Regions from separate parts of the Vibrio sp. Vb1574 genome, predicted to be linked through region 4. Evidence: predicted binding sites of a transcription regulator. Region 4 holds the regulator's gene; each other region holds the start of a gene.
What was found. Region 4 encodes CRP, which controls carbon source genes, mostly activating them, when cyclic AMP is high. Its sites were predicted from a motif close to TGTGANNNNNNTCACA; they were not measured.
Positions count from the first base shown of each region.

Region 1: a site for CRP is predicted at 4,201-4,216, ahead of R7O12_RS04660 (glycogen/starch/alpha-glucan phosphorylase). Genes of this name have one in related genera too.
Region 2: a site for CRP is predicted at 3,350-3,365, ahead of R7O12_RS00795 (NupC/NupG family nucleoside CNT transporter). Genes of this name have one in related genera too.
Region 3: a site for CRP is predicted at 5,085-5,100, ahead of udp (uridine phosphorylase). Genes of this name have one in related genera too.

Region 1 is NZ_JAWOTC010000004.1:126,045-133,588, reverse strand. It holds gene malQ (4-alpha-glucanotransferase) at 1-1,366, opposite strand, end outside; gene R7O12_RS04660 (glycogen/starch/alpha-glucan phosphorylase) at 1,484-3,937, opposite strand; gene malT (HTH-type transcriptional regulator MalT) at 4,672-7,380, shown strand.
Region 2 is NZ_JAWOTC010000001.1:176,291-183,834, reverse strand. It holds gene rimI (ribosomal protein S18-alanine N-acetyltransferase) at 1-378, shown strand, start outside; gene prfC (peptide chain release factor 3) at 664-2,253, shown strand; gene R7O12_RS00805 (DUF5363 family protein) at 2,348-2,545, shown strand; gene R7O12_RS00800 (TatD family hydrolase) at 2,532-3,305, shown strand; gene R7O12_RS00795 (NupC/NupG family nucleoside CNT transporter) at 3,510-4,793, shown strand; gene R7O12_RS00790 (hypothetical protein) at 5,152-5,286, opposite strand; gene deoC (deoxyribose-phosphate aldolase) at 5,377-6,153, shown strand; gene deoA (thymidine phosphorylase) at 6,251-7,544, shown strand, end outside.
Region 3 is NZ_JAWOTC010000016.1:4,558-12,101, forward strand. It holds gene R7O12_RS12410 (GGDEF domain-containing protein) at 1-557, shown strand, start outside; RNA gene ffs (signal recognition particle sRNA small type) at 695-791, shown strand; gene R7O12_RS12420 (RNA methyltransferase) at 1,004-1,738, shown strand; gene R7O12_RS12425 (CBS domain-containing protein) at 1,983-2,402, shown strand; gene R7O12_RS12430 (zinc/cadmium/mercury/lead-transporting ATPase) at 2,575-4,881, shown strand; gene udp (uridine phosphorylase) at 5,196-5,954, shown strand; gene R7O12_RS12440 (DUF1887 family protein) at 6,111-7,271, opposite strand; gene R7O12_RS12445 (methyl-accepting chemotaxis protein) at 7,435-7,544, opposite strand, start outside.
Region 4 is NZ_JAWOTC010000031.1:31,768-39,311, reverse strand. It holds gene R7O12_RS17105 (hydrolase) at 1-115, shown strand, start outside; gene R7O12_RS17100 (YheU family protein) at 149-361, shown strand; gene R7O12_RS17095 (phosphoribulokinase) at 487-1,356, shown strand; gene crp (cAMP-activated global transcriptional regulator CRP) at 1,597-2,229, shown strand; gene R7O12_RS17085 (DUF1338 domain-containing protein) at 2,366-3,157, opposite strand; gene astD (succinylglutamate-semialdehyde dehydrogenase) at 3,406-4,863, opposite strand; gene astA (arginine N-succinyltransferase) at 4,892-5,911, opposite strand; gene R7O12_RS17070 (aspartate aminotransferase family protein) at 6,021-7,232, opposite strand.

The sequences.
Region 1 (7,544 bases), on a different contig from region 4:
AAACCTGAGGGTTAAGCGGAGGCAGACCCCAGTTTTGGCCTAGTGGACCAAGTACATCCGGCGGCGCACCGATGCTTGCATCCAATACTAGCGCGCCTTCGTCTGCCCATGTTTCGCTGCCTGAATCTGCAACACCAACCGCAAGGTCGCGGTACAAACCCACAGCCATGCCTTTTTCTTCGGCTAGCGCTTGTGCTTCTTTGATTTGATCGTCTGCGATCCATTGCAGGTACATGTACAAGTGAACACGATCTTGGTTGTCCTTAATGTACTTCTGAGTACCAGCTGCGTCGAATGTGCGGTATTTCTCAGGGAATACAGGCCAACCCCACATGTTTGCATCTTCTGCATGTAAATCAGCATGAAGTGCATCGAATGCAGCTTGATGTAGCAAGCTGTCGCCGCCTTTTTCAACAAAGTCCAAGAAGGCACGAGCGCGATCGGTGTTTTTGTCTAAATGGCGAGCTTTAAACTCACTGAATAGTAGCGGAAGAACGCTCATTTTTAGTTGCGAAACTTCGGTGTAATTCACCCAATGAGAGTCTCGCGCTTTTTGTAAACGTTGTTGGAACTCTGCGCTACCAACACGCTGTTGTGCTTCTGCACTTAGCGCGAATTCAGGTACAGAGCTTACGTCGATGTACATGATGTTCAACCAACGACGAGAAGACGGGCTGTATGGGCTTGCCCCTTCTGGATTCGCAGGGAACAGCGAGTGAATAGGGTTCAAGCCAATGAAGTCACCGCCACGAGAGGCAATATCACTCACCAGTTGTTTTAGGTCGCCAAAATCACCGATGCCCCAGTTATGCTGAGTACGCAGTGTGTAAAGCTGGATACTAGGACCCCATAGCTTTTTGTGTTGGTTTAGATCGTCTTGTTTGAAACACGCTTTCGGCGTAATGATCAATGACATCTCGTAAGGTGTTTTACGACGCTTACGACTGATGATCAGTTTGTGATAACCCCAAGCCAAGTTCTTTGGCAATGCAAACACTAGAGGGCCACCCTCAGCACGCTCATCACGAACAATTTGGGACTGAAGATAGCCTTCAAGTACCTCTCCTTGTTCTGTTTCTAAACGCCAGCTGAATTCACTCTCACGAGCACTCGTACCTAGGTTTAGTTCCACTTCGACTGGTTCGCCGTCGCGTAAAACAAGAACAGGGGCTAGTACGTCTTTTTTATGTTTCTTTTCAGCAGAAGCCAGTAGTTTTTCATCACTGCTAGTATCGTAGCCAAGCGAAGCGAGCAAGCGGCGTAGCGTCTCCTCAGACACTTTAGCCTCATCTCCCCAAGCACTGACATAGCTATCAGCCAATCTCGCCATTTCCGCGACTTTCTTTAATGCTGTTTGTTCTTTCATCGCTTTCTCCGAAGGTAATACCAACACCTTCCATGTAGGGTTTTATTGTTATCAATAACTTCTTTTGGAAAATGACCAAAGGTAGCGCTTGGCTACCTTGGTCTTAACTAGGTTCTATTAGCGTTTCACCGCTTCAAGTTTCCAGATATTGTTCACGTAGTCTCGGATTGAGCGGTCTGACGTGAACTTGCCAACAAGGGCGGTATTAAGAATGGCCTTCTTCGCCCAGCCAGCTTGATCTTTATATTGTTCGCTCATGTCTTCGTGCGCTTTCACATACGATGCGAAGTCCGCAAGACATAGGTATGGGTCACCGCCATCCAGCAGGCTATCGTACGTTGCACGTAGTAGGCCCGGTTGACCTGGAGTGAATTCTTCACCCAGTAGTAGGTCCATGGACGCTTTGAGTAGGTGATCCGCGTTGTAGTAGTCAAATGGGTTATAACCTTGAGCTTTTAGCGCTTTCACACCTTCAACGTCTAGACCGAAGATGTAGATGTTCTCATCGCCCACTTCTTCACGAATTTCAACGTTCGCACCATCCATCGTACCGATAGTTAGGGCACCGTTTAGCGCCATCTTCATGTTACCTGTACCTGATGCTTCTTTACCCGCTAGCGAGATTTGTTGAGAAACGTCAGCCGCAGGGATAATGATTTCAGCCATGCTCACGCGGTAGTCAGGGATGAATACCACTTTCAGCTTGTTACCGATGCGAGGATCGTTGTTCACCTTGTCTGCAATCTTGTTGATTGCGAAGATGATTTCTTTCGCTAGGTGGTAACCCGGTGCTGCTTTTGCTGCGAAGAACACAACGCGTGGCGTACACTCAAAACCTGGTTCATTAAGAATACGGTGGTACAGAGACAGTACGTGTAGCAAGTCTAGATGCTGACGTTTGTACTCGTGCAGACGCTTGATTTGAACATCGAAGATTGCATTAGTATCGAGCTCGATACCCATGTTCTCTTTCACCCAAGTTGCTAGGCGTTCTTTGTTCTCTTTCTTCACTGCCATGAATTCTTTTTGGAATGTCGCGTCAGTAGCGTACTTCGCAATACCTTCAAGTTGCTCTAGTTTCGCTGGCCATTCTGGGCCGACTTTCTCAGTGATAAGCTGAGACAGACCTGGGTTACAGAACTTCAACCAGCGACGTGGCGTAATACCGTTCGTTACGTTGTGTAGACGTGTCGGGTACATTTCGTGGAACTCTGGGAATAGGTCTTTCTTAACCAGTTCAGAGTGAAGTGCTGCTACACCGTTTACTGCGTAAGAGCCGATTACACATAGGTTTGCCATGCGAACCATGCGGTGGAAACCTTCTTCGATGATAGAAAGCTTCTGTTGCTTCGCGACATCACCCGGCCACATTGCACGTACGTCTTGTAGGAAGCGGTGGTTGATCTCGTAAATGATCTCCATGTGACGTGGTAGCAGGTGCTGGATTAGCGACTCTGGCCATGTCTCTAGTGCTTCTGGAAGTAGCGTGTGGTTGGTGTACGCAAATGTCTTAGAGCTGATTTCCCAAGCCGCTTCCCAAGTTAAACCTTTTTCATCCATCAGGATGCGCATTAGTTCAGGAATCGCAATCGTTGGGTGTGTATCGTTAAGCTGGATAGTCTCTTGCTTAGGTAGATCCGCTAGCGAGTAGCCCGCAGCTTCGTGGCGACGTAGGATGTCACGTACAGACGCTGCTGAGTGGAAGTACTGCTGCATTAGACGCAGTGTTTTACCTTTCTCGTGGTTGTCGTTCGGGTAAAGCACTTTAGTGATGTTACCTGCGTCGATCAGTGCGTGCTGAGCTTCGAAGTAATCACCATTGTTAAAGCTTGCTAGTGAGAATGGTGCAATCGCCTGACATTCCCAAAGACGTAGCGGGTAAACCGTGTCTGATTCGTAACCCACAATTGGAAGATCCCAAGGCATTGCTCTTACTGTCATGCCTGGTACCCATTTGCGAACTTCTTTACCGTTCTCGTTAATCACTTCAACGTGACCGTAGAAACCGATCTCTTGCGCAAGTTCTGGACGCGCAATTTCCCAAGGGTAGCCTTCTACACCGCGCCAAGCGTCAGGTGCTTCTTGCTGGCGACCATCTTTGAATGACTGTTTAAATAGACCGTATTCGTAATGTAAACCATAGCCGACAGTTGGGAATTCTTGTGCCGCACATGAATCCATGAAACACGCAGCCAGACGACCAAGGCCACCGTTACCCAATGATGGGTCGCGCTCTTCTTCTAGCAGATCAGTTAGGTTGTAACCCAGTTCAGCCATTGCTTCTGTTACTTGTTCATACAGACCCATGCTGATTAGGTTGTTACCCGTCAAACGACCGATAAGGAATTCTAGCGAAAGGTAGTTAACGCTCTTCGCACTTTTAATGCGTGGATCTTCTTCTGTCGCAAGCAAATCTAGAGTAGTAAATTCAGCCAGAGCATGCCCCATTGCTAGGTACCATGCGCGGCTGTCTGCGTTTTCAATCGTATGAGCGTAAGTTACAGATAAGTGTTTCTTTACGCTTTCTTGGAACGACTTCTTGTCAAATTGTTTTTGTTGAGTAGGTTTCATTACGAAATTCTCACGTCTTTTGGTAATTCATCTGCCATACATCGTGCATTTACCTCTGTGAATAAACATCCTCCTAATTCTCATCCTTTGAAGGAGGAGGGCTGAGGGCGTAGAGGGGGTACCATTGCTAGGTTAGTGATCCAAATCTCAACAAAGTGAACTTTGCACCAGTTCTTAGTGATTTTGATCACAATGGAATGTGAGAAAGGTTAAAACCCGTTCATGACGCTTTTTATAGTCCACTCATCTGATGATGTGAAAATTGTAATATCGGTCACATTAACTCGGTCAGCGTAGAAGAACTTTTCGTAATCTATGTGCAACGCGATCTTAACGCTAACGAAACAAACGATATTTAAGTGACGACAATCACAAATAAAGGGCGTAGTTGATGGTAAATCCATCAACCCTTGAGAATTAGGAAGTGGATCAAAGTAACGAACATTTCTGATGTCGTAACATCCCACTCAGCTCACAGGATTGTACGCTTTTTATACAAACTAGAATTAGGCGATGTGAGTTATTTCTAGTTTTCGCTAGCTTTTATATCTAAGTGACCGTATGGAATGGTTTTTCAGACGGACGCAAGCCCCAACAGTAGCGACATTATCCGGCATTCAAACAGTGTTTTTGATGCTGATGACATCATTCAGTAAGACGGCTTTCAAGGGGGCTTTACTAGAATGATCACGTTGCTGCCATTTGGGTATACATAAATAAGGACATAACTACTAATGTGGATTCCATCTAAGCTTACTCGACCAGGACGCCTGCACAATGCCATCGTGCGCCCACGAGTGTTGGACTTACTACAGCAAGCGCCTTACTACAAATTGGTTTTATTCCGATCCCCAGCAGGTTACGGAAAAACAACAATGGCAGCGCAGTGGCTATCCGATAAGCCAAACGTCGGTTGGTACAGCATTGATGACAGCGATAACGACGGCTTTCGCTTTGTAAACTATCTGCTTCAAGCATTAAACAAAGCCACCAACTTCAGTTGCGCTAACGCACAAAAACTGGCGGAAAAACGTCAGATCTCGTCTTTACGCTCCCTATTTAGCGAAGTATTCGCTGAAATGGCTGACTTTCATCAAGAGTGCTACGTGGTACTTGATGACTACCATTTAATCACGAATGATGAAATCCATGAATCCATGCGTTTCTTCTTAAAGCACATGCCAGACAACCTCACCGTTGTGGTAACCAGTCGTGCAGCGCCGCCTCTGGGCACTGCAAACTTACGTGTTCGTGATTTAATGATCGAAATCGGCAACGAGATGTTGGCGTTCGATACCGAAGAAACCACTCGCTTCTTTAACCAGCGTATCGCCGATGGTATCGATGAAGACATGGCGAACAGCCTAAGAACCTATGTTGAAGGTTGGCCATCGGCGATGCAGTTGATCGCATTACAAGCCCAACATCAAAACCGCACATTGGCACAAACTGTAGAGTCGGTATCGCAGTTCAATCACGCGCACTTGTGGGATTACTTGGTCGAAGAAGTGTTTGACTTACTCGATCACGAAACTCGTCACTTTTTAATGCAAGTATCCGTGCTTGACCACTTCAATGATGAGCTAGTGTTTGCCCTTACCCAACGCGAAGATGCACTGGGAATGATTGAATCGCTTAACCGTTACGGCTTATTCATTTACCCGCTCGAAGGGGAACAGAACTGGTTCCGGTTCCATAACTTATTTGGCGAGTTTTTGTCTCATGAGCGCCAAGCTCGTATTCCTCAGCAAGAAAAAGATCTCCACCGCAATGCTGCTATCGCTTGGTTACAGCAAAAAGCACCACACCAAGCGATTCATCATGCACAAAAATCGAATGATAAGGACTTAGTGGTAGAGATCCTAAACGAATTCGGCTGGAAGATGTTTAACCAAGGCGAACTCAGCACACTGGAAAGCTCAATTAACAAGTTGGACGATGATCTGTTGTTCAGCCACCCAAAACTTACGATGCTCCGAGCATGGTTGGCTCAAAGTCAGCATCGTTATAACCAAGTGGGCCACCTGCTTGAAGAAGCGGAAGAGGAACACAAAAAGCGTAACATTGCGTTAGATATTCATTATCAAGGTCAAGCAAACGCGTTGCTTGCTCAAGTGGCTATCAACAGTAACCAGCCAGAAAAAGCTCTCGAATTAGCGGAGTTAGCGCTTAGCCAACTTGATAACACAATTTACCGTAGCCGAATTGTGGCGACTTCGGTTGTTGGTGAAGTTAACCACGTGCTAGGTAAACTAGACCGTGCTTTGCCGATGATGCAACAAACTGAAAAGCTAGCTCGTCAGTATCAGGTATATCACCAAGCGTTATGGGCAATATTGCAGCAAAGCGAGATTTTAATTGCACAAGGTTACGTGCAAGCTGCCTTTGAACTACAAGATTCCGCATTCCGTCTGATTGAAGATCAGCAGCTTCAGCATGTTCCTCTTCATGAATTTTTGCTGCGTATTCGCGCGCAAGTACTTTGGTGCTGGAACCGACTTGATGAAGCGGAAGAATGCGCGTACAAAGGTCTGCAAATTCTCGAAAACCATTCACCAAGCAAGCACTTACATAGCTATTCGATGTTGGCGCGTATTGCGATTGGACGCGGTGAATTAGACAAAGCCGGTAAATTTATTGAGCATATACAGCACTTGATGAAACAGTCGACTTACCACGTAGATTGGACTGCAAACGCTTCACTATCGTTGATTCTATTTTGGCAAGCGCGCGGGAATACCGATGCAATGCAAGAATGGCTCAACACTGCGGTTCGTCCTGAATCGGCATGCAACCACTTTTCTCAATTGCAATGGCGTAACATTGCCCGCGCCCACATTAACTTAGGCCAATATACCGACGCTCGTGCTGCGTTAGATTTCCTCCAAGGTGAAGCTCGTCGCACTAACCTAATCACAGATACTAATCGCAACTTAGTGGTAGAAGCGGTCCTTTCTGCTCGCCAAAAAGATGAGGAGCAAGCCAAGGCACTGTTAAAAGAAGCATTAGTAATGACGAACCAAACTGGCATGGTCGGAAACTTCCTGATTGATGGTGCAACCATTGGCGGTCTGCTGGAGAAGTTGAGCCTCCGCCATGAACTGGGCGATCTTGAGCGTCACCGTGCTCAACAGTTAATGAAGGACATTTCATCGAATCAACGTAGCCGGTCGATTCACTTTGATGAAGACTTTATTGAAAAGTTGGTGAATCACCCTAATGTGCCAGAGCTAGTACGTACCAGCCCATTAACACAACGCGAATGGCAGGTTCTGGGACTGATTTATTCAGGCTTTAGTAACGAGCAAATCGCACAAGAGCTGGATGTGGCAGGTACGACAATTAAAACCCACATTCGCAACCTGTACCAAAAGCTTAATATTGCTAATCGTAAAGAAGCCATTGTGACAGCTGAAAATTTGCTGCAGTTGATGGGATACTGAACTGCTAGATAAACGGGTTAAAACGTAAAGTAAAACACAAGGGTTGGCGTAACACGTCAGCCCTTTTTTATGACTGAAAGTAAGAGAAGTGCAATTTGCAAAGCACGTAAGTAACGTTGTTCATATAAAAAAATAGCCAACCGCAATAATCGCGATTGGCTTAT
Region 2 (7,544 bases), on a different contig from region 4:
CCTTGGGCCGAATCTTTGGTTCGTGACTTATCCAGTCGCGGTGCTTGCCATCATGTGATGCTGGAAGGCTCTCAAGTGGTTGGTTACTTCTATGGACAGAATATTGTTGGAGAAGTGACACTATTAAATATTGCAGTAGCGCCTTCTCAACAGGGCAGAGGGCTAGGGCAAAAATTGCTGGACGCGTTTATTGAATACTGTGAACAAGCCAAAGCAGAGAGTGCTTGGTTAGAAGTGCGTGAAAGTAATCACCCAGCTATCCATATTTATGAGCAAGCAGGTTTTAATGAAGTGGACCGTCGTTACAACTATTACCCAGCTAAATCGGGAAATGGTAAGGAAGACGCCATTATCATGAGTTACTTATTTTTGAGTTAGTTTTAGGCCGTTACTAATTACCTCATCAACACTTATGCTTTAAATGCGTATCCGGATTCGAGGCTTTTGAATATGTAATAATAATTTTTTGAATTTTTACATCTCTTTGTGTGGAGCTGGCTTTCCCTTGTTAGTTGCAGGTAAAGGCTGGTGAGCCGAGTAAATTCAGTTCATGTCTTTCCAGTTTGCTAGCACAGCGATAATAAGCGAGAATACCGCACAATATCGAATAGTAGATATGCTTGCCTATTTTGTGAGCATGAAAGTAATTTAGAAGATTAACTAATGTCAAATCCCCTTTTTTTAGGCGAAGTGTCTAAGCGCAGAACGTTCGCTATTATTTCTCACCCGGATGCGGGTAAAACCACCATTACTGAAAAAGTCCTTTTATTCGGAAACGCGATCCAAAAAGCAGGTACGGTTAAAGGTCGTGGTAACGCACAGCACGCAAAATCAGACTGGATGGAAATGGAAAAAGAACGTGGTATCTCGGTAACCACTTCTGTAATGCAGTTCCCTTACAATGACTGTCTGGTAAACCTACTTGATACGCCTGGACACGAAGACTTCTCGGAAGATACATACCGTACGTTAACGGCAGTAGACTCGTGTTTGATGGTTATTGATGCGGCGAAAGGTGTCGAGGATCGTACACGTAAGCTGATGGAAGTAACGCGTCTGCGTGACACGCCAATCGTAACCTTCATGAACAAACTTGACCGTGACGTTCGTGATCCAATGGAAGTATTGGACGAGGTAGAAAACGAGTTGGGCATGATGTGTGCGCCAATTACATGGCCAATCGGCTGTGGTAAAGAATTTAAAGGTGTGTACCACATTCACCGTGATGAAACGATTTTATACGAATCAGGTCACGGTCATGAGATTCAAGAAGTTCGAATCATCAAAGGTCTCGATAACCCAGAGCTTGATGAAAAAGTTGGTGCAGGCCTTGCGGAAAGTGTTCGAGAAGAGCTTGAGCTTGTCATGGGTGCTTGCCCTGAGTTTGATTTGGAAATGTTCCTAACCGGTGATCTTACGCCAGTTTACTTCGGTACTGCATTAGGTAACTTTGGTGTGGATCATATGCTAGACGGTCTAACTGAATGGGCTCCAGCGCCGAAAACTCGTCAAGCGGTTGAACGTGAAGTTGAAGCGACTGAAGAGAAGTTCTCTGGTTTCGTATTTAAGATCCAAGCGAACATGGACCCAAAACACCGCGACCGTATCGCATTCATGCGTATTGTATCGGGCACTTACACGCAAGGTATGAAGATGAACCACGTTCGTCTTGGCAAGCAAGTGAGTATCTCTGATGCAGTAACCTTTATGGCTGGTGACCGTGCACGTGCAGAACACGCTTACGCCGGTGACATCATTGGTCTACACAACCACGGCACTATTCAGATTGGTGATACCTTTACGCAAGGTGAATCACTGAAGTTCTCTGGTATTCCGAACTTCGCTCCGGAACTATTCCGTCGTATTCGCCTGAAAGATCCATTAAAGCAGAAGCAGCTTCTCAAAGGTTTGGTTCAGCTATCAGAAGAAGGTGCGGTACAGGTATTCCGTCCTCTACAGAACAACGATCTGATCGTTGGTGCCGTTGGTGTACTTCAGTTCGATGTTGTTGTGGCTCGTTTGAAATCTGAGTATAACGTTGAAGCGATTTATGAAGGCATTAACGTTGCAACTGCTCGTTGGGTTGAGTGTGGTGATGCGAAGAAACTGGATGAGTTCCAACGCAAGAATCAAGCGAACTTAGCATTGGATGGTGGTGATAACCTAACGTATATCGCTCCAACAATGGTTAACTTAAACTTGGCGAAAGAGCGTTTCCCTGACGTTGATTTCCGTGCGACGCGTGAGCACTAATTTGCGCGGTTAGGGTAAGCCTTAACGCAAACTAGATTTTAAAACGCCCTTGGCTATAAACTTAGCCAAGGGCGTTTTTATATAAGGATAAGATATGAATTGGTTTAAACGTGGGCTAAAGCGTTACGACAACTGGTGTAAAGAGATGGGGTTAACTCCCGATCAGAAACGCAGTTGTGTCCCATATCGAAAAGACCCAGCCCATCAAACTGAAGAGAAGAGTGAAGCCCAACCATCCTCTGATTTTCTGCCCGCAGATACAGATAAAAAGCGTCAAGATGAAGCTCTTTGATACGCACTGCCACTTTGATTTTGATGTGTTTCAAGATGACTTTGCACATCAACTTGAGCTTGCTCAAACGCAAGGCGTCGCAAGAATTTTGATTCCTTCCGTCGGTCCGCAAAACTGGGCTCGTATTCAAACTTTGGCAGAGCAACATGCCAATTTGTATTATGCGCTCGGCTTTCATCCGTATTTTCTTGAAGATAACGTTGAGCAGCACCTTACAGAGCTAGAAGGCTATCTAAATCAAAAAGGGCAGCAGTGCGTGGCAATAGGAGAGTGTGGTTTAGATTTTGCCATTGATGTTGATCCACAGTTGCAAGAAAAGATACTTGAAGTTCAATTTGAGCTGGCTAGACGCTTCGAACTCCCAGTTATTTTACATAGCCGAAAAGCGCACAATCGCCTCATTCAAATGGTGAAAGCGGCGAATCTCCCTAGAGGTGGTGTGCTACACGCTTTTTCTGGGAGTTATCAGCAAGCCATGGAGTGGGTCAAATTAGGTTTTTTTATCGGTGTAGGAGGAACGATTACCTACCCAAGAGCCAAGAAAACACGCGACGCAATTCAAAAATTACCACTCGAAAACTTAGTAATCGAAACAGACGCACCAGATATGCCTATACTTGGATATCAAGGGGAGTCAAATCACCCAGCCAAACTCATTCACGTCTTTAATGAGCTCGTAGAGTTGCATAACGGCCGAAAGCAATCGATTGCCTCTCAACTGTGGAAAAATAGCAATTTTGCTTTCTCGATATGTGAATAAAATCTAAAGATGTGGTTTGAAATCGAAAACGTTTTCCTGCTTATTGTGAATTAACTCACAAAGCTGGTTGAATCAATCATGAATCTTATAGGAAAGTGTGAGGCTGGCATTACTTTAATTGATTCTGCATGAGTATAATTGCCCCCGCTTTATAGCTCCATTTTGTAACACGCCAATAAATAACTTATAAGGAAGTCATAAACTATGAGCCTGTTTATGAGCCTAATCGGTATGGTAGTGCTTCTTGCGATTGCAGTGGCATTTTCTAACAACCGAAAAGCTATCAACTTTAGAACTGTGGGTGGCGCATTCGCTATCCAATTCGCATTAGGTGCATTTGTTCTGTATGTACCTTGGGGCCGTGATCTACTAAACGGTTTCTCTTCAGGTGTTTCTAACGTTATCAACTACGGTAACGATGGTTCATCATTCCTGTTCGGTGGTCTTGTTTCTGACAAGATGTTCGAAGTATTCGGCGGCGGCGGTTTCATCTTCGCATTCCGTGTTCTTCCTACACTGATCTTCTTCTCTGCACTGATTTCAGTTCTTTACTACATTGGCGTTATGCAATGGGTTATCAAGATTCTTGGTGGCGCACTACAAAAAGCGCTAGGCACTTCTCGTGCGGAATCAATGTCAGCGGCAGCTAACATTTTCGTAGGTCAAACTGAGGCACCTCTAGTTGTTCGCCCATTCGTTCCAAAAATGACTCAATCAGAGCTATTCGCGGTAATGTGTGGTGGTCTAGCTTCTGTTGCTGGTGGTGTACTAGCTGGTTACGCATCTATGGGTGTTCCACTAGAGTACCTAGTTGCGGCATCATTCATGGCAGCACCAGGTGGTCTACTGTTCGCTAAAATCCTTCACCCAGAGACTGACCAGCCTCACGAAAGTATCGAAGAAGCGATGGACGGCGGTGACGACAAACCAGTTAACGTAATCGACGCAGCTGCGGGCGGTGCGGCTTCTGGTCTACAACTTGCGCTTAACGTAGGTGCAATGCTAATCGCATTCGTTGGTCTAATCGCGCTAATCAACGGTATGCTAGGTGGCATCGGTGGTTGGTTCGGCATGCCAGAACTAACACTAGAGCTAATCCTAGGTTACGCGTTCTCTCCACTAGCATTCCTAATCGGTGTTCCATGGGCAGAAGCTGTAACAGCTGGTTCATTCATCGGTCAGAAAATCGTAGTGAACGAATTCGTTGCTTACTTGAACTTCACACCATATCTAGGTGAAAACGCTCAAGTAATCGCGGCAACTGGTGAAGTAATGTCTGAGAAGACAACAGCTATCATCTCATTCGCACTATGTGGTTTCGCGAACCTTTCTTCTATCGCGATTCTACTTGGTGGTCTAGGTAGCCTTGCACCAAACCGTCGTAGTGACATCGCTCGCATGGGTGTTAAAGCAGTTCTTGCAGGTACGTTGTCTAACCTTATGGCAGCGACAATTGCAGGCTTCTGCTTAAGCCTTGCAGCACTATAATTAGAATCGGTTCTTAATATATAGACGCCGTTTTACATCATGCCCTGTAGCAAGAGATTGCTGCGGGGCATTTTTCGTTTTTCGGGCTCCAAAATTTCATCGGGTGTTTGCCTTAGTCGAGGTATTACGCAGTCAATGGAATAGGGGCTAGGAAATTTTGAGATACAAACCGTTTGCGCTCTATTTGGTGCTACAGTTTTGCGGTGAAACTCTATAATGTATTAATCACAGGATAGTGGTTAAGCTTGATTCTTAATCACGTAATGAATATTACATAATCGATGGGCAAATGAATTGCCCTGCAATATCAGATCTAATAGGCGTTTTGCTTTGTGATGTGATATTAAAGACACCGCAATCATAGATTGTTGTGCCATAGGCCAAACTGGTACTGTGCGGTGACAAGGATAGCAATTGGCATATGATAAATTTTCGCTGTATATGCCGAGTCTTCAGGGAACCAAGTCCGTTCATTAATAGACTGTTTAGCCATTTACTCACATTGTCTCGACTTGTTGATTATAGTTAAAGACGTGATGTAAGGCTGAGTAGTGAATTTTTTGAATATTGATCGGAGATAGAAATGAGCGATTTAAAAGCAGCAGCGCTACGTGCACTTAAACTTATGGACCTAACTACGTTGAATGACGATGACACTGATGCAAAAGTGATCTCACTATGTCATGACGCGAAAACAGCAGTAGGCAACACAGCTGCAATTTGTATTTACCCTCGCTTTATTCCTATTGCTAAGAAGACACTTCGTGAGCAAGGTACGCCAGAGGTTCGTATTGCAACAGTAACGAACTTCCCACATGGTAACGACGACATTGAAATCGCAGTTGCTGAAACAAAAGCGGCGGTTGCTTACGGTGCAGACGAAGTTGACGTAGTTTTTCCTTACCGCGCGCTAATGGCGGGTGATGAGAAAGTAGGCTTCGAACTAGTTAAGCAATGTAAAGAAGCTTGTGGTGACATTCTTCTTAAAGTGATCATCGAAACAGGTGAACTAAAAGAAGAAGCACTAATCAAGAAAGCATCTCAAATCTGTATTGAAGCAGGTGCTGACTTCATTAAAACTTCAACTGGTAAAGTGCCAGTAAACGCAACACCAGAATACGCTCGCATGATGCTTGAAGTTATTCGCGACATGGGTGTTGCAGAAACTGTTGGTTTCAAACCAGCAGGTGGTGTGCGCACTGCTGAAGACGCAGCAGCATACCTAGCAATGGCTGACGAAATCCTAGGTGACAACTGGGTTGATGCTCGTCACTACCGTTTTGGTGCGTCTAGCCTGCTAACCAACCTACTAAATACATTAGAAGTATCGGACGACGTCGCTGATCCAACAGCGTACTAATTCCAATAATACGTCTGAACGGTAGCACCTAAACGGGTGCTACCAAACCTCTTCTATCCTACTACAACCATGGCTCAAAAGAGCTTGGGAGGCACTAATGTATTTACCACAAGAAATCATTCGTAAAAAACGTGACGGTGAAGTACTTACCGCAGACGAAATCAACTTCTTTATTCAAGGCGTAGCGAACAACACGGTATCTGAAGGTCAGATTGCGGCGTTTGCTATGACGATTTTCTTTAATGAAATGACCATGGATGAGCGCATCGCCTTAACGTGTGCAATGCGTGATTCGGGCATGGTTATCGACTGGAGCCACATGAACTTCGGTGGTCCAATTGTCGACAAACACTCAACCGGTGGTGTGGGTGACGTAACTTCTTTAATGCTTGGCCCAATGGTGGCAGCGTGTGGCGGTTTCGTACCTATGATCTCTGGCCGCGGTCTTGGTCATACAGGCGGTACGCTGGATAAACTTGAATCTATCCCTGGTTACAACATTACGCCGAGCAACGATGTTTTTGGTCAAGTAACCAAAGACGCTGGTGTGGCGATCATCGGTCAAACTGGTGACCTTGCTCCTGCGGATAAGCGTGTTTACGCGACTCGTGATATTACCGCAACGGTAGACAATATCTCCCTGATTACGGCGTCGATCCTTTCTAAGAAACTGGCGGCGGGTCTGGAATCGCTAGTGATGGACGTAAAAGTGGGTTCAGGTGCATTTATGCCAACTTACGAAGCGTCTGAAGAGCTAGCAAAATCAATCGTTGCGGTAGCAAACGGTGCTGGCACTAAAACTACGGCAATTCTTACGGACATGAACCAAGTATTGGCGTCTTCAGCGGGTAACGCAGTGGAAGTTCGTGAAGCGGTTCGTTTCTTAACGGGTGAATACCGTAATCCTCGTCTACTTGAAGTGACCATGGCTTCATGTGCTGAAATGTTAGTACTTGGCAAGCTTGCTGAGAACACAGAAGACGCACGCGCAAAACTGATGGAAGTGCTGGATAACGGCAAAGCGGCTGAGTGCTTCGGCAAGATGGTTGCCGGTTTAGGCGGCCCTGCGGACTTCGTAGAAAACTACGACAACTACTTAGAAAAAGCAGCAATCATTAAGCCAGTTTACGCAACAGAAACGGGCATTGTCTCTGCAATGGATACACGTGCTATCGGCATGGCTGTGGTTGCTATGGGTGGTGGTCGTCGTGTTGCTACTGATGAAATCGACTACGCAGTTGGTTTCGACGAGTTCATCCGCCTAGGTGAGGTCGCAGACAGTGATAAACCTCTTGCGGTCATCCACGCTCGCACTGAAGAGCAATGGGAAGAAGCGGCAAAAGCACTGCGCAGTGCAATCAAAGTAGGTGGTGAATACACACCAACTCCAG
Region 3 (7,544 bases), on a different contig from region 4:
TTCGATTAGCGACGCAAACACAAGCTGTGTTTATCTTTGTATTATTGTTTGCTATTTGTGTTTCGCTTTATCTTTACCGTCAATCGAACACTGACAACTTAACAGGGTTAAGGAATCGTCGTGCGTTGCAAGTAAAGTATCGAAAAGGAGTAAACAAAGATCTATCCATACTTTACTTAGACATTAATCATTTCAAACGAATCAATGACACTTATGGTCATCGCGCTGGGGACGAAGTTTTACAACTACTGGCGCTAAAAATTCATTATGTCTGGTCGGGAAGATGTTATCGAATTGGAGGGGATGAGTTCATATTACTGGGTTATCCTACGCAAGCCGAGTTAACTAGAGCAATGAGAGAGCTCAGTAGAATCGATGTGAAAGGCAAATTATGTAGTGATTTGGAGTCTATAAGTATCTCTATTGGTTTCTCTGCAAAAAGGGAACGGCACATGAGCTTAGAGCAAGCGATGCATTTGGCTGATGAAGACATGTACATGAGTAAGCAGTCCTCACGGCACGACTCCTCTTATCGTGACTGCACGGTTTCATCATAAAGGAATGAATTGATCGAGTTTTGTTCAAACGGTAATGAAATGATGAAATTCAAGGTTTTTGCTCTTGCATTATGAGAGCTGATACTGAATAATCGCCCCATCGATTGAGGCAAGACCTCTCGAAAAGAATTATGGGGCTCTGGTCCTCTCGCAACAATAGCTCGTGAACTCGGTCAGGTCCGGAAGGAAGCAGCCGCAGCGTGTGACTTGTGTGCCGGGATGTGGCTGGGGTCCCACCCTTTGAAAGCCCTGCGTTATCGCAGGGCTTTTTTCGTTTTTGAGCCTTCTTTTATTTTGGCTACGCTTGGTGTTCAACGTCTTCTGATGATCAAGCTTCTTGAGGTTATTTAGGTATAATTTATAATCTCATCCGCTCGATACCGAACTTTCGTGAAGATTGTTTAGGGTACACTCGCCGAATAACCATTTTCACCTGGGATACTTTAATGATTTCAAAAAACCAATTAAAACTGCTTCGTGCTTTAGGTCAAAAGAAACAGCGTAAAGCGCATGGCTTATTCCTAGTTCAGGGTGAAAAGAACGTACTAGAGCTAGCAAGTAGTTCATTGAAGGTGAAGCAGGTTTTTGCAACAGCGGCATTTCTCGAACAAAATGCTGGTACGCTAAATCGTTTTGATTGTGTTGAAGCATCGCTTGATGAATTGACCAAAGCGAGCACGCTTGTGAGCAATAATGCGGCCATTGCTGTGGTTGAAATTCCGAGTGTAAAAGAGCCTCAAGCGAAAGGCTTGATGATTGCGCTAGATGGTGTATCCGACCCTGGTAATCTAGGTACGATTATTCGTGTTGCAGACTGGTATGGCATCAAGCACATTATTGCGAGTACAGATTGTGCTGATCCTTATAATCCTAAAACGATCAGTGCGACCATGGGCAGCTTTGGCCGCGTACAAGTGAGTTTGGTGGATTTGCCAAGTTACTTGGAACACGCCAAATTGCCAGTATATGGCGCGTTTTTGGAAGGAGAGAGCGTTCATAAAACGGATTTCGCTGCTGAAGGTATTTTGTTGATGGGCAGCGAATCTCATGGTGTGCGTGAAGCCGCAGCAAAATTCGTGACAGATAAGATCACGATTCCGGCGTTTGGCGGTGCCGAATCACTGAATGTCGCGATGGCGACTGGCATTATTTTAGACAACATGCGCCGCCAACATAGCTAACGCAACAATTACATAATAACAAAGCCAGTCAATTGACTGGCTTTGTTGTATTTTGCCTAGAAAAATCAGCCTGGCTGAATCTTGCGTTTAACGAAATACAGTGAATGTTGTTCGGTGAGTTAATTTTGTTTTAGTTCAATAGGCTGTGCCTATAAATAAAATTACTCCTTTCCATTTAGTAAAATCAGGAAATTAGGCGACACTTATCTAAAGGCCGCAATAAAATGCCCTTAAGGAGATAAGAATGCATTCATTAAAAGTAAAAGATTACATGACGTTGCAAGCGGTGACTTTCACGAAAGATATGTCACTTTCGGCAGCTTTAAACAAAGTAATGCAAAGTGTCACACTAGGTGGCCCTGTCATTGATGAAAATGAAAAAGTGGTTGGGTTTTTATCGGAGCAAGACTTATTAGATAAGTTGGTGAAAGCAAGTTATCACTGCCAAGATACACATACGGTACAAGAGTGTATGCATGATGATGTCTTATCTGTTTCTCCAGAAATGTCAGTAATTGAACTGGCTGACATGATGAAAGTTGGAAAGCCGAAAATGTATCCAGTGGTGGATGGCAAAGGTAAGTTGGTTGGTGTTATCACAAGAAGAGACGTGCTGCGTGCCATAGGAATGACATTAAATGAGTGTTTTAAGCATCCCGTTTAACCTCTCTGTTTAAACTTTACGGAATATTGCTTTTAAACTGGTTTGGAAAGACGCTTCGGCGTCTTTTTTATTTTCTATCGCCGAACTGTACAAATTTATCTTGACCTTGGAGCTTACTCTAAGGTTTATCCTTAGCAATAGGTAAATCACCGATACCAATAAGGAAAAAATTATGTGTACAAAACATCAAGGTTGCCAATCTAGCAAAATCAAAACTGCGGTGCCGCTTGGTGCAAGCGAGTCATGCTGTGCGCCAGTAAAATCTTCGCTCAATATCTCTCAGGCCAGTGTTGATGTTTCTGAAAGCTCTTGCTGTAGTGGAGGAGGCTGCAGCGTTGACACAGGCGAGGAAGACGATCCCACAAGGGAGAGTAATTCCTCCGTTCGGAACGCTTGGCTTGTGTCAGGTATGGATTGCCCATCTTGTGCGCAAAAGCTTGAGAAAGCCATTACGTCTTTACAAGGCGTCAGCCAAGCCAAGGTTTTGTTTGCAACAGAAAAACTGGTCGTCGATTTTGATGGTCTAGAGCTGATAGCTACGATAGAGCAGACAGCCCAAAAAACGGGTTTCCCGCTCTTTTCACTTGATGCTCCAAAACCAAGCACTACAAAGAAAGGCTGGCTTGGCGTCATAAGAGACAACATCCAAATTCTCTCGATTGCTGGTGCAATGGCTACTGCGGCAGTAATTTCTAAGATCGACCCTCAAATAAGCGCTTGGTTATTCACTTTGACGTGTTTACTTGGTTTATACCCAATCGCGCTCAAAGCATTTAAGTTGGCGCGTAGCGGTACGCCTTTTGCGATTGAAACGTTAATGAGTGTAGCGGCGCTCGGCGCTTTATATTTAGGTGAAACCGCCGAAGCCGCAATGGTGTTATTGCTTTTCCTTATTGGTGAAAAGTTAGAAGCATATGCATCATCTCGCGCGCGAAGCGGTGTCCAGGCGTTAATGGACTTAGTCCCAGAAAATTCAATTTTAATTATTGATGGTGAACGCAAAGAAGTACCAGCTGCGCAGCTTAAACCAGGGGATATCATAGAAGTCGCACCCGGAGGTCGTTTGCCTGCCGACGGTGTTTTGCAAGATGCGCTTGCGAGTTTTGACGAAAGTGCGTTAACGGGAGAATCTGTTCCCGTTGAACATCAAACCGGTGGCAAAGTGATGGCCGGGGCTGTGGTTGTCGATAAAGTGGTTCGTTTACAGGTGACTTCCCGTCAGGGCGAGAATGCGATAGATCGAATTCTTCATTTGATTGAAGAAGCAGAATCCCGTAAGGCACCATTAGAACGCTTTCTTGATAAATTTAGCCGTTGGTATACGCCACTAATGATGTTGGTGTCTCTGATGGTTATCGTTACGCCGCCATTACTATTTGCCCAACCGTGGGAAACGTGGATCTATCGAGGACTCGCCCTGCTGTTGATTGCTTGTCCATGTGCATTAGTCATTTCAACGCCTGCGGCGATCACTTCTGGCTTGGCGGCAGCGGCTAAGCGGGGCGCATTGATCAAAGGTGGAGCGGCGCTTGAGTTGCTTGGCAAGGTTGAGTCTGTCGCATTTGATAAAACTGGGACACTGACGCAAGGTAAACCAGAAGTGACCGACGTCTTTGCTTTTGATATGGATGAAGACAAGTTACTTAGCCTAACTGCGTCAATCGAGGTTGGTTCAAGTCATCCTCTAGCGGTTTCTTTAGTTACCAAAGTGCAAGAGCAGGGGCTTACTATTCCTGAAGCGTTGGATAAAACCGCGCAAGTAGGCTCTGGTGTCACTGGTTACGTCGATGGAAAAATGGTCCAAGTGGTCACGCCTTCAAAGGCAGACTTTCCACTTTCTCAAGAAGCCAAAGAGCAAGTGGTTACGTTGGAACAACAAGGTAAAACGGTTGTCATTGTTCGTTACGATGACGAGGTCATTGGCGTGATCGCATGGCAAGATACATTGCGCTCAGATGCCCAGCAAGCCATCGCAATGTTGAAGGAACTTGGGGTCACGTCGGTGATGCTAACGGGTGACAACCCGAGAAGTGCAGAAGCAATGGCAAATAGAATAGGCTTGGATTATAAAGCGAGTTTGTTACCTGCAGACAAGGTGCATTACGTCGAGAAACTATCACAACAACATACCGTTGCGATGGTGGGAGACGGTATCAATGATGCTCCAGCCATGAAAGCTTCGAGCATTGGTATTGCGATGGGAGGCGGTACGGATGTTGCGCTCGAGACTGCTGATGCGGCGTTAACACACAACCGGTTGATTGAGCTACCTGCCATGATAGAACTGTCGCGTGCGACGCTAAGTAACATTCGTCAGAATGTCGCGTTAGCGCTAGGTTTGAAAGGTGTATTCTTAGTGACAAGTTTACTTGGGGTTACTGGGTTGTGGGTTGCAGTATTAGCTGACAGTGGTGCAACAGCACTGGTGACATTGAATGCGTTGAGATTACTTCGTTTTGAGTCCAAACAGATCAAATAACTGACCTAACCAATGATCCCACTCATTAATAGCCCGAGGCATTCGTGTATCGGGCTTTTTTTAACCGTATTCACCTGATGCGATCAGACGTTTTTCTCGTCCTTGAAATCACGCATTGCTATGCAACAAAATGATCTAACGCCCCTTAAAGTGTGATCAATACCAGTTTTGTTTGAAATTTCATTTTCATTACATTTTGTCATTGTGATTGTGATCACTCTATGTTGGTGAAAGGTTCGCTACAGTGCATCTGTACCCAATAACTGATTAATGAGCTTATTGTTCATAAAATAAGCCACAATAAGGAGCGACTTATGTCTCAAGCTGTATTCCATTTAGGTGTTACTGAAGCTGATCTTAATGGTGCGACTCTAGCGATCATTCCTGGTGACCCAGCGCGTGTTCAAAAAATCGCAGAACAAATGGAAAATCCAGTATTTCTAGCAAGCCATCGTGAATACACGCTATACCGTGCAGAGCTAGACGGTAAACCTGTTGTGGTTTGTTCTACAGGTATTGGTGGTCCTTCTACCTCTATCGCAGTTGAGGAATTGGCACAGCTTGGTGTTCGCACTTTCCTACGTGTTGGTACAACGGGTGCAATTCAACCGCATGTAAACGTGGGTGACATGATCGTAACGACGGGGTCAGTTCGTCTTGACGGTGCGAGCCTACACTTTGCTCCTATGGAATTCCCAGCAGTTGCTGACTTTGAAGTAGCAACCGCAATGAAAGCAGCGGTAGAAGAGTCTGGCGCTACAGTTCACATGGGTGTGACTGCATCAAGCGACACGTTCTACCCTGGTCAAGAACGTTACGATACGTTCTCTGGTCGTGTTGTTAAGCGTTTCCAAGGCTCTATGCAAGAATGGCAAGACATGGGCGTACTTAACTTCGAGATGGAGTCTGCAACACTGCTAACAATGTGTGCGAGCTCTGGTTTAAAAGCGGGTTGTGTGGCTGGTGTTATCATCAACCGTACACAAAAAGAGATTCCAGATCATTCAACTCTGAAAGAAACGGAAGCGCGTTCAATTAAAGTGGTTGTAGAAGCAGCGCGTAAAATGCTTTAAGCCGCTATAGTTGGCATTTAAACAAACAGAAAAAACCAGAGGCTAACCTCTGGTTTTTTTCTACTTATAGAAATGCGTACAGCTAAAATTTAGGTATAAAAAAGCAGCATTAATGCTGCTTTTTATCGTTGTGAATTTTAGCTTTTCTTAATGGCACTATATCTCGTCTGAACCGCCCGCGTCTTTAAACCAAGCAGTTAAGTGCGTTCTTAAATCTTTAAGCTCATCAGGGCCAATCAGGGCTAGCCCTAAGTCTTCAGCACGAGTAATGTCATTGTGACGAAGAGGACGGAAGCTCACCAACATTGCGCGCGCTTGTAAGCCACCTAATAGATCGCGAAGCGATTCTAACTTATATAAAGTATCGTCGCCGTCATCTCTCATGCCTTTGGTTTTGCATTCGATGATGTGCAGCTTGTTGTTTACAACTGTTGCGACATCTAACTCATTGCGTACTTCACTTTCACCAAGTTTGCGATAAACCTGAACATTTAACGATCGATCTTGGATCGTCGGCATGGTGTCTTGGATTTGCTTCACGGTGCTGTGAACCAAAGTTTCTAACCACTCACCGTTTGAAAAGCGTCGAGCATCTTCATCTGCAAACGTTAAAACGCCATTCTCATAGGTGGCGATTTCTGCTTCTACTAAATCTGAAAGCAACATGTTGAGCTCACGGTAGCCCTGCTGTTTTTCGGAGAGCTCGACATCAAGCTTTTGTTCTTTGCGGCATGTGGTTGCAAGGTAGTTAAGTGTTGCTAGACCTGGCCCAAGTTCAAGCGCATTTGAGGCCCATCGTTCACCAAGTTCATACAATTTTTTATCAAGAAGAGGTGGTAAATCAACGTGGTGAAACTCGCCGCGTGCACCAAAGATAGTGAGGTAATCTGCAATCGTAATGTGATCTTCGACTTGGGTATCTTCTTTGCCATCAGGGTATAACCAACAAAGCTTATCGCTACTAGGCTCAACCACAAAAATTGGCCAGCGATAGGTACGGAAAACTTCGTACACCGACAACAAGCGATGACGAAGACCACAGCTCGCGTTCAATTTTACATCTTCGCCGCGTTCATGGAGATCTTTTGCCAGTTTTTGAATTGCTTGTTTGATCAGAGATGTATTAACAGCGGATGGAATTTCAAAAAATTCAGAAGTAATTTCTCGTTGATCTAAAACGGCACTCAGTCGGTCAAATATATCTAACTGGCTCTTGTCTCCGATGAAGACGATATGTGTGCTTAGCGTACGATTATCTAATAGAGGAGTGACCAATCTCACTGGGTCTTGGTCGATAATACCAACATGAACAGCCATAGATTTTCCTTTTTATGAGGCCGCTCGAAAAGAGTTGTGCAAGGGGATGAGCTGGCCTTATTAATCATATGTAGACATGGCCGACAAAAAACAAGGGCGACTTAACAAAAAGTCGCCCTTATACAGTTGATTGCACTAATTAATGCTCTTAATTATAAAGTATTTATAACTTAAAGCGGTGGACCAATTCATTTTGCTGATGAGCCAAGTGGGTCAGTGATTCACTAGTTTGTGCGATACTCGACATGGCTTGGAAACTTTCATCGGCGATGC
Region 4 (7,544 bases):
CCTAACAGGAACGGCGTTAAAACCTAAGTTTTGGTTGGAGGAAGCGCTGCCCGCGTATTACGAAAGTATCGCCGCAGATTACCTTTCTGCTGTATCCAAGCAACGAACGCAGTAAACTAGCCGCTCATCATAAAAGTTAGAGGTATTTATGATCATTCCATGGCAAGACATTGCGCCGGAAACATTGGAAAACTTAATTCGTGAATTCGTCTTACGCGAAGGAACGGATTACGGAACCGTCGAGGTTTCTTTGCAAGACAAAATTGATCAAGTTAAAGCTCAATTGGAAAAAGGTGAAGCGGTTATCGTGTTCTCTGAGCTACACGAAACCGTCGATATTCAACATAAAACAAAATTTTAGACCCTTCACATTTTACCGTATCCCACTCGATGACAAGGTATTGTTACGTGCTATAGTGGGATATCGACCGTGCAGTAGTAACTCTACTGCACATTACAGGTAAGTAATTTTCGACAAGGTTTGTCATGTCAGCTAAACACCCAATTATTGCGGTTACTGGTTCGTCCGGTGCCGGCACGACCACTACATCTGAAGCCTTCCGTAAAATGTTCAATATGATGAACGTTAAACCCGCATGGGTTGAAGGCGATAGCTTCCATCGCTTTACTCGCCCAGAAATGGACATCGAAATTCGCAAAGCCCGCGAGCAAGGTCGACACATTAGCTACTTTGGCCCACAAGCTAATGACTTCCCGGGATTAGAAGAGTTTTTCCGTAAGTTCGGGCATGACGGCACTGGCAGCGTGCGCCGTTATCTGCACACGTTTGACGAAGCGGTTCCCTACAATCAAATGCCAGGCACGTTTACACCGTGGCAAGACTTACCCGAAAACAGCGACGTTCTGTTTTATGAAGGGTTACATGGTGGCGTGGTCGATGGCGATGTTAATGTTGCTCAACATGTGGATTTCTTAATCGGCATGGTGCCGATTGTAAACTTAGAGTGGATACAAAAATTCGTACGTGACACTCGCGATCGCGGCCATTCGCGTGAAGCGGTAATGGACTCAATCGTGCGATCCATGGACGATTACCTCAACTATATCACTCCGCAGTTTTCTCGTACTCACATCAACTTCCAGCGCGTACCGACCGTTGATACTTCCAACCCACTTAATGCAAAAGGCATCCCTAGTTTGGATGAGAGTTTTGTGGTGATTCGCCTACGCGGTATCAAGAATGTCGACTTCCCATATCTGCTGGCCATGATTGATGGCTCATTCATGTCACGCCACAACACGATTGTCGTACCCGGCGGTAAGATGAGCTTTGCAATGGAGCTCATAGTTCGGCCTATCCTACAACAGCTCATCGAAACAGGGAAAATTGGCTAAAAACCTGCCTGCGAAGATGTTTACTTTTCATACCGTGATCATGTGCACAGTTTTGCTTACAAAATCTCAATCATGGCACGATTAAAATCAAGAAATCGTTTTCGAAAAAGGATACTATTTCTTACCGAAACACAAGAGAGCTTGCAGCATATAAAAAGTGCTCTTATTCTAGTAGGCCTAATTCAGGCTTAGCTAAAATATGGATAGCGCAAGCGTACCCTGCAGAGGAAGTGAGATATTATGGTTCTAGGTAAACCTCAAACCGACCCAACATTAGAGTGGTTTCTTTCACACTGTCATATTCATAAGTACCCTTCAAAGAGCACGCTAATTCACGCGGGCGAAAAGGCAGAAACTTTGTACTACATCGTTAAAGGTTCTGTTGCGGTTCTTATCAAAGACGAAGAAGGTAAGGAGATGATCCTTTCTTACCTAAACCAAGGAGACTTTATTGGTGAACTTGGTCTATTCGAGGAAGACCAAGAGCGCACAGCTTGGGTTCGTGCTAAATCTCCTTGTGAAGTTGCTGAAATTTCTTTCAAGAAGTTCCGTCAGCTTATCCAAGTAAACCCAGACATCCTAATGCGTCTTTCTGCGCAGATGGCTCGTCGTCTTCAAGTAACTAGCCAAAAAGTGGGTGACCTGGCGTTCCTAGACGTAACTGGTCGTATCGCTCAGACGCTTCTGAACCTTGCAAAACAACCAGACGCAATGACTCACCCAGACGGCATGCAAATCAAGATCACTCGTCAAGAAATCGGTCAAATTGTTGGCTGTTCTCGTGAGACAGTAGGTCGTATCTTGAAGATGCTAGAAGAGCAGAACCTAATCTCTGCTCACGGTAAAACCATCGTGGTTTACGGTACTCGTTAATCTCGAACTAGAGTGACACGAACAAAATTATAAAAGCCACCAATGGCAACATTGGTGGCTTTTTATTTACTCATGACCAAATGAGATAGGGTGCAGCGAACACTAATGAGTAAGCTTAACAGGTTAACCCTAAAACTTAGCCATTCGTACTTTCAAAGATTTTGTCAGCTGAAGCGGCCACGAAACCTGGGTACAAATCACCATTTTCCATCGGATAGCGCTTAGCAAATTCATAAAACCCGCCAGGGATAATTTCAGTGCCTTCGCTAAAACGAACCGCTACTTTATCTGCCATGGTCGATGACTGCTCTAGCAACACCTCAGGAGTGCCCTTCACTTCACCACCATTTTCATTAATGGTAAACCCAGCGGTACGCAGATGATCGTTTACCTGCTTCACTTCTTCATATTCATTGAGCTGGTTAACGCTCACCGTGAAGTGGTTTGCTCCGTAACCATGCGCCGCAAGCCAAGATGCGTACTCACTTTCTTTAGCCAACGTTTGGTAATCAGCAAAGCTTAAATCCCACAAGCGTCCACCATGTAAGAATGCGCTATCGTTCAGCTTGTCAGCATCGACTTGTGCCACCAAATTTTTCACAATCTCTTGTAGCTCAGGAGAGCACTCTTCAACTTTTAGCTCACTAATAAATACTTTAGGTTGCTTCGGATCTGGGTGCTCATAGTGCTTAGCAACCAGCTTTTTGCTTTCGAAAACGTAATCACCACACGCCTTGTAACCAATAGCTACAAATGGCTTAGCTAGAGTTTCAATACCAAGAGGCGCGATATTGAAGGTACGTAAAGCTATATGATCATTAATCAGAGGCTCATCTTCTTGAAGCAGCTGATGCACTTTAGCAGCCGAAGGGCAAAGACGTTGAATGTAATCTTGCCATAGCGATTCAAATAACACATCGGGCGTCATAACGACTCCTTGTTACGAGATGTAGAGTTTAAAGGTAAGCGGAAGTTGGCTGCTCGTTCACAACAAAAGTTGTCCAGAATAATGAACGAGCAACCATCAACCTGTGACGGTAAATGCCAGTCAGTCAACACGCTTTTCCGAGTCTTTGCTCACTTTTCGTGTTCTGCCAACGATCACTACAACCCATACCTAAATGATGCGCCGGCAAGGTGAGCCGCAATGCATAGTTGCGACTCTATTATTAAAACTTATAGCGCTACACCTGGACTCAATGTTGCAGGCAAGACAGTCTCTTGACCTTCCATTGATGCCATTGGGTACGCACAGTAATCTGCTGCGTAGTAAGCGCTTGGGCGCAAGTTACCCGACGCTCCCGGACCACCAAATGGCGCATCACCACTTGCACCAGTGAGCTGGCGGTTACGGTTCACGATACCTGCACGAATGTGGTCAACGAAGTATTCCCATTCTTGGTCGTCGGTTGAGACCAAACCAGCAGATAAGCCAAAGCGCGTATCGTTTGCTAGCGCCACGGCTTTGTCTAACCCTTCGTAACGCACCACTTGCAGAAGTGGGCCGAAGTATTCTTCATCTGGTAACTCAGCAATGTTCGTTACATCAATGATGCCAGGAGAAACAAACGCCGCCTCTCCTGCTTTCGCTTCAATCAAGCTTTCACCGCCAAGAGACTGTAGATTAGCTTGTGCATCAAGAATAAACTTGGCTGCCGCGACCGAAATTTGCGGTCCCATAAATGGCGCAGGTTCTGCAAATGGTTGGTCTACGCGAATATTGCGTGTCGCTTCGACGAGCTTGGTGATAAGCGCATCGCCTTTTTCACCCAATGGCACATACAAACGACGAGCACACGTACAACGCTGCCCAGCACTGATAAACGCTGACTGGATGATGGTGTAAACCGTGGCATCCAAATCACCATATTTATCAGAGATCACCATCGGGTTATTACCACCCATTTCTAGTGCGAGCATCTTGCCCGGTTGACCCGCAAATTGACGGTGTAATACATGCCCCGTATTCGCGCTACCCGTAAACAGTACGCCATCAATGCCTTTTGCGTCAGCGAGCGCGATACCAGTTTCTTTCGCGCCTTGAACAAGGTTAATCACGCCTTTCGGCAGACCGGCTTCTTCCCATAGCTTCATTGCCAATTCACCCGTCCATGGCGTTTGCTCAGACGGTTTGAAGACTACCGTGTTACCAGCCAGTAGCGCAGGCACAATGTGACCATTTGGTAGGTGGCCTGGGAAGTTGTAAGGACCAAACACCGCCATCACGCCCAATGGGCGGTGGCGCAATACGATTTGGTTGCCTGCTGCTTCACGGCTCGCCTCACCAGTGCGGTCATGATAAGCGCGAATCGAAATGGCAATTTTACCTGCCATTGCCGCTGCTTCAGTGCGCGTTTCCCAAATTGGCTTACCAGTTTCTTTGGCAATGACTTCGGCGATTTTTTCGCTGTTCTCTTTTACTTTCTCCGCAAAAGCCAACACGATTGCCTCACGCTCTGAAAATGGGCGCTTTTTCCAGTCAATAAACGCTTCACGCGCTGCAGATACCGCCTGGTTCACCTGCTCTGCCGTTGCACCTTTGCCTTGCCAGATCACTTCTTGGTTGTACGGCGACAGAGACGTAAATGCTTCACCCTGACCTTGTACCCATTCACCTGCAATCCAATGTGTCATTGTTTCTATCCTTAAATTCTGTCGTCTGTTACTGCGGAAGAAGGCGAACGAAATCCCCTTCTTCAACCGAAAGTGCATCTGCAACGTCTGGTGCGATCATTACGCTCTGTGTCTCTGCGTCATACGCCGCCTTAGTGACTGTCGCACGGAAGTTCTCGAAAGATGAATTACACATCAAGAAGTCTTGTGTGCTGGAATGTTCAGAGATTTTGACTTGCGCGCGGAATGAATGACGTACCGACTCAATATTACGCAGATCACACTCAACCGTTGGGCCACCATCGAAGATGTCGACGTAGCCTCGGTTGGTAAAACCTTCACGCTCAAGCAGCTTCAGCGCTGGACGCGTGTTGTCATGTACTTGACCAATCACGGCTTGCGCTTCTGGGCTGAGCAGGTTGATGTAAATAGGCAGTTTCGGCATCAAGTCGGCGATAAAGCCTTTCTTGCCGATACCTGTCAGGTAATCTGCAAGAGTGAAATCGATAGAGAAGAAATGCTCTTGGAGCCATTGCCAGAATGGTGAATTACCCTCGTCGTCTGAAACGCCACGCATCTCCGCAAAGATCGTTTCAGAGAAGCGCTCTGGGTGCTCTGCCATCATTAGGAAACGACACTTCGACATTAGACGACCATTCAGACCTTGGCGGAATTTCTCACGCAAGAACAAGGTACAAATTTCGCTGTTACCCGTGTAGTTATTACCAAAAGTAAGCAGTTTAACGACGTTGTTAACGCCAAGCTTTGGCGACGAGTGCACAACTTTACTAATGTGATATGAGTAAAATGGGACATCCCAGCCGATAGATGCTTCGATTCCGGTGGTACCCGCAACCTCACCCGTTTCAGAGTCAAAGCCAACCATCAGGTAGCCTTCATCGCCTGGTTCTGCCACATCTGGCTTACCAAAGCTGTACTCTGAATGTTTGATTCGATTGGTTAACAGTTCTTCGTTAACCGGTAGAGATGTAAATCCGTGACCAGACTCCACCGCACAAGTGTGCAGTGCGTCGTAATCCGACATCGCGATAGGGCGAACTACTAGCATCAATACTCCCTCCAGATGCAAGAAGATCCTAACTATATTGTAGGAACAATTCCCCCATCAGAGATCCTTGACGGGGGTGTCTGCGTTGACGTTTAAACTGATATCGCGCTTAAACTAAAGTCGCGATCGCTTTATCCAGTTTCGCCAAGCCTTCTTCAATTTCTTGTTGTGTGATAACGAGTGATGGTGTGAAACGTACGACATTGGCACCCGCAACCAATACCATGAGACCTTGTTTACCTGCAGCAACCAGCACGTCACGCGCACGGCCTTGCCATTCTTCATTTAGTGCAGCGCCAAGTAATAGGCCTTGACCGCGCACTTCTGAGAAGATGTTGTACTTCGCGTTGATCTTCTCTAGACCTTCACGGAACATTGCTTCGCGTTCTAGCACACCAGCCAAAACCTCTGGCTTAGTGACTTCATTTACAACCGCTTCTGCAACCGCACACGCTAGTGGGTTACCGCCATATGTAGAACCGTGAGTGCCCACTTTCATGTGCTCTGCCAATTTTGCTGTCGTTAGCATTGCACCGATTGGGAAACCGCCACCAAGTGATTTCGCAGTACTTAGAATATCTGGCGTGATACCTAAACCTTGGTAAGCGTAGAAGTTACCTGTACGGCCATTACCAGTCTGCACTTCATCGAAGATCAGTAAGGCGTTGTGTTTGTCACACAGCTCGCGAACCGCTTGAGCGAACTCAGGCGTTGGTGGCACGATGCCGCCTTCACCTTGTAGTGGCTCCATCATAACCGCACAAGTACGATCAGACATGTGCGCTTGTAAAGCTTCGATATCGTTGTAAGGAAGGTGTGTCACGTCGCCTGGCTTAGGACCGAAGCCGTCAGAGTATGCCGCTTGGCCACCAACCGTTACGGTAAAGAATGTACGACCGTGGAAACCTTGTTTGAATGCAATGATTTCAGACTTCTCAGTGCCATGAACGTCTGCTGCATAACGACGTGCCAGCTTCAAAGCGGCTTCGTTTGCTTCTGCGCCAGAGTTAGCAAAGAACACTCGCTCAGCAAAACTCACTTCTGTTAGCTTTTTCGCCAGACGAAGGGCTGGTTCGTTCGTCATAACGTTACTTAAGTGCCAAAGCTTGTTAGCTTGCTCTGTTAGTGCGTTTACCATTACTGGATGACAATGGCCAAGACAGCTCACTGCAATACCACCAGCAAAGTCGATGTATTCATTACCGTCCTGATCCCAAACACGTGAACCTTCACCTTTAACAGGGATCATTTCCATCGGGTTATAGCAAGGTACCATTACCTCATCGAATAAACCGCGCTCTACTTTAATTTCCGTTGTCATTGCACATTCCTTCTTGATACCGCATGCGTAGCAGATAAGCGAATTTAACCGGCTCTCTTTGCCAGCAAATAATGTTTTGCATTTAAGCTATTGCGGCATTGTATTTACATTTAATTAACCATTTCAATAGTGATTTATTCTTTTCGTTCTCGAAAGCAACTTCCATTAATCACTGCTTATGACTATTTATGCATCAAGAAAGTAAAATAGAGAAGTGATTTTTTATAAATGTTATGTAATACAGGGGATAGAAGGTTTAAAAAGACATGAATAGACAAAGAGACTCGAGAGAATCGCATAGTTTTGCAATCC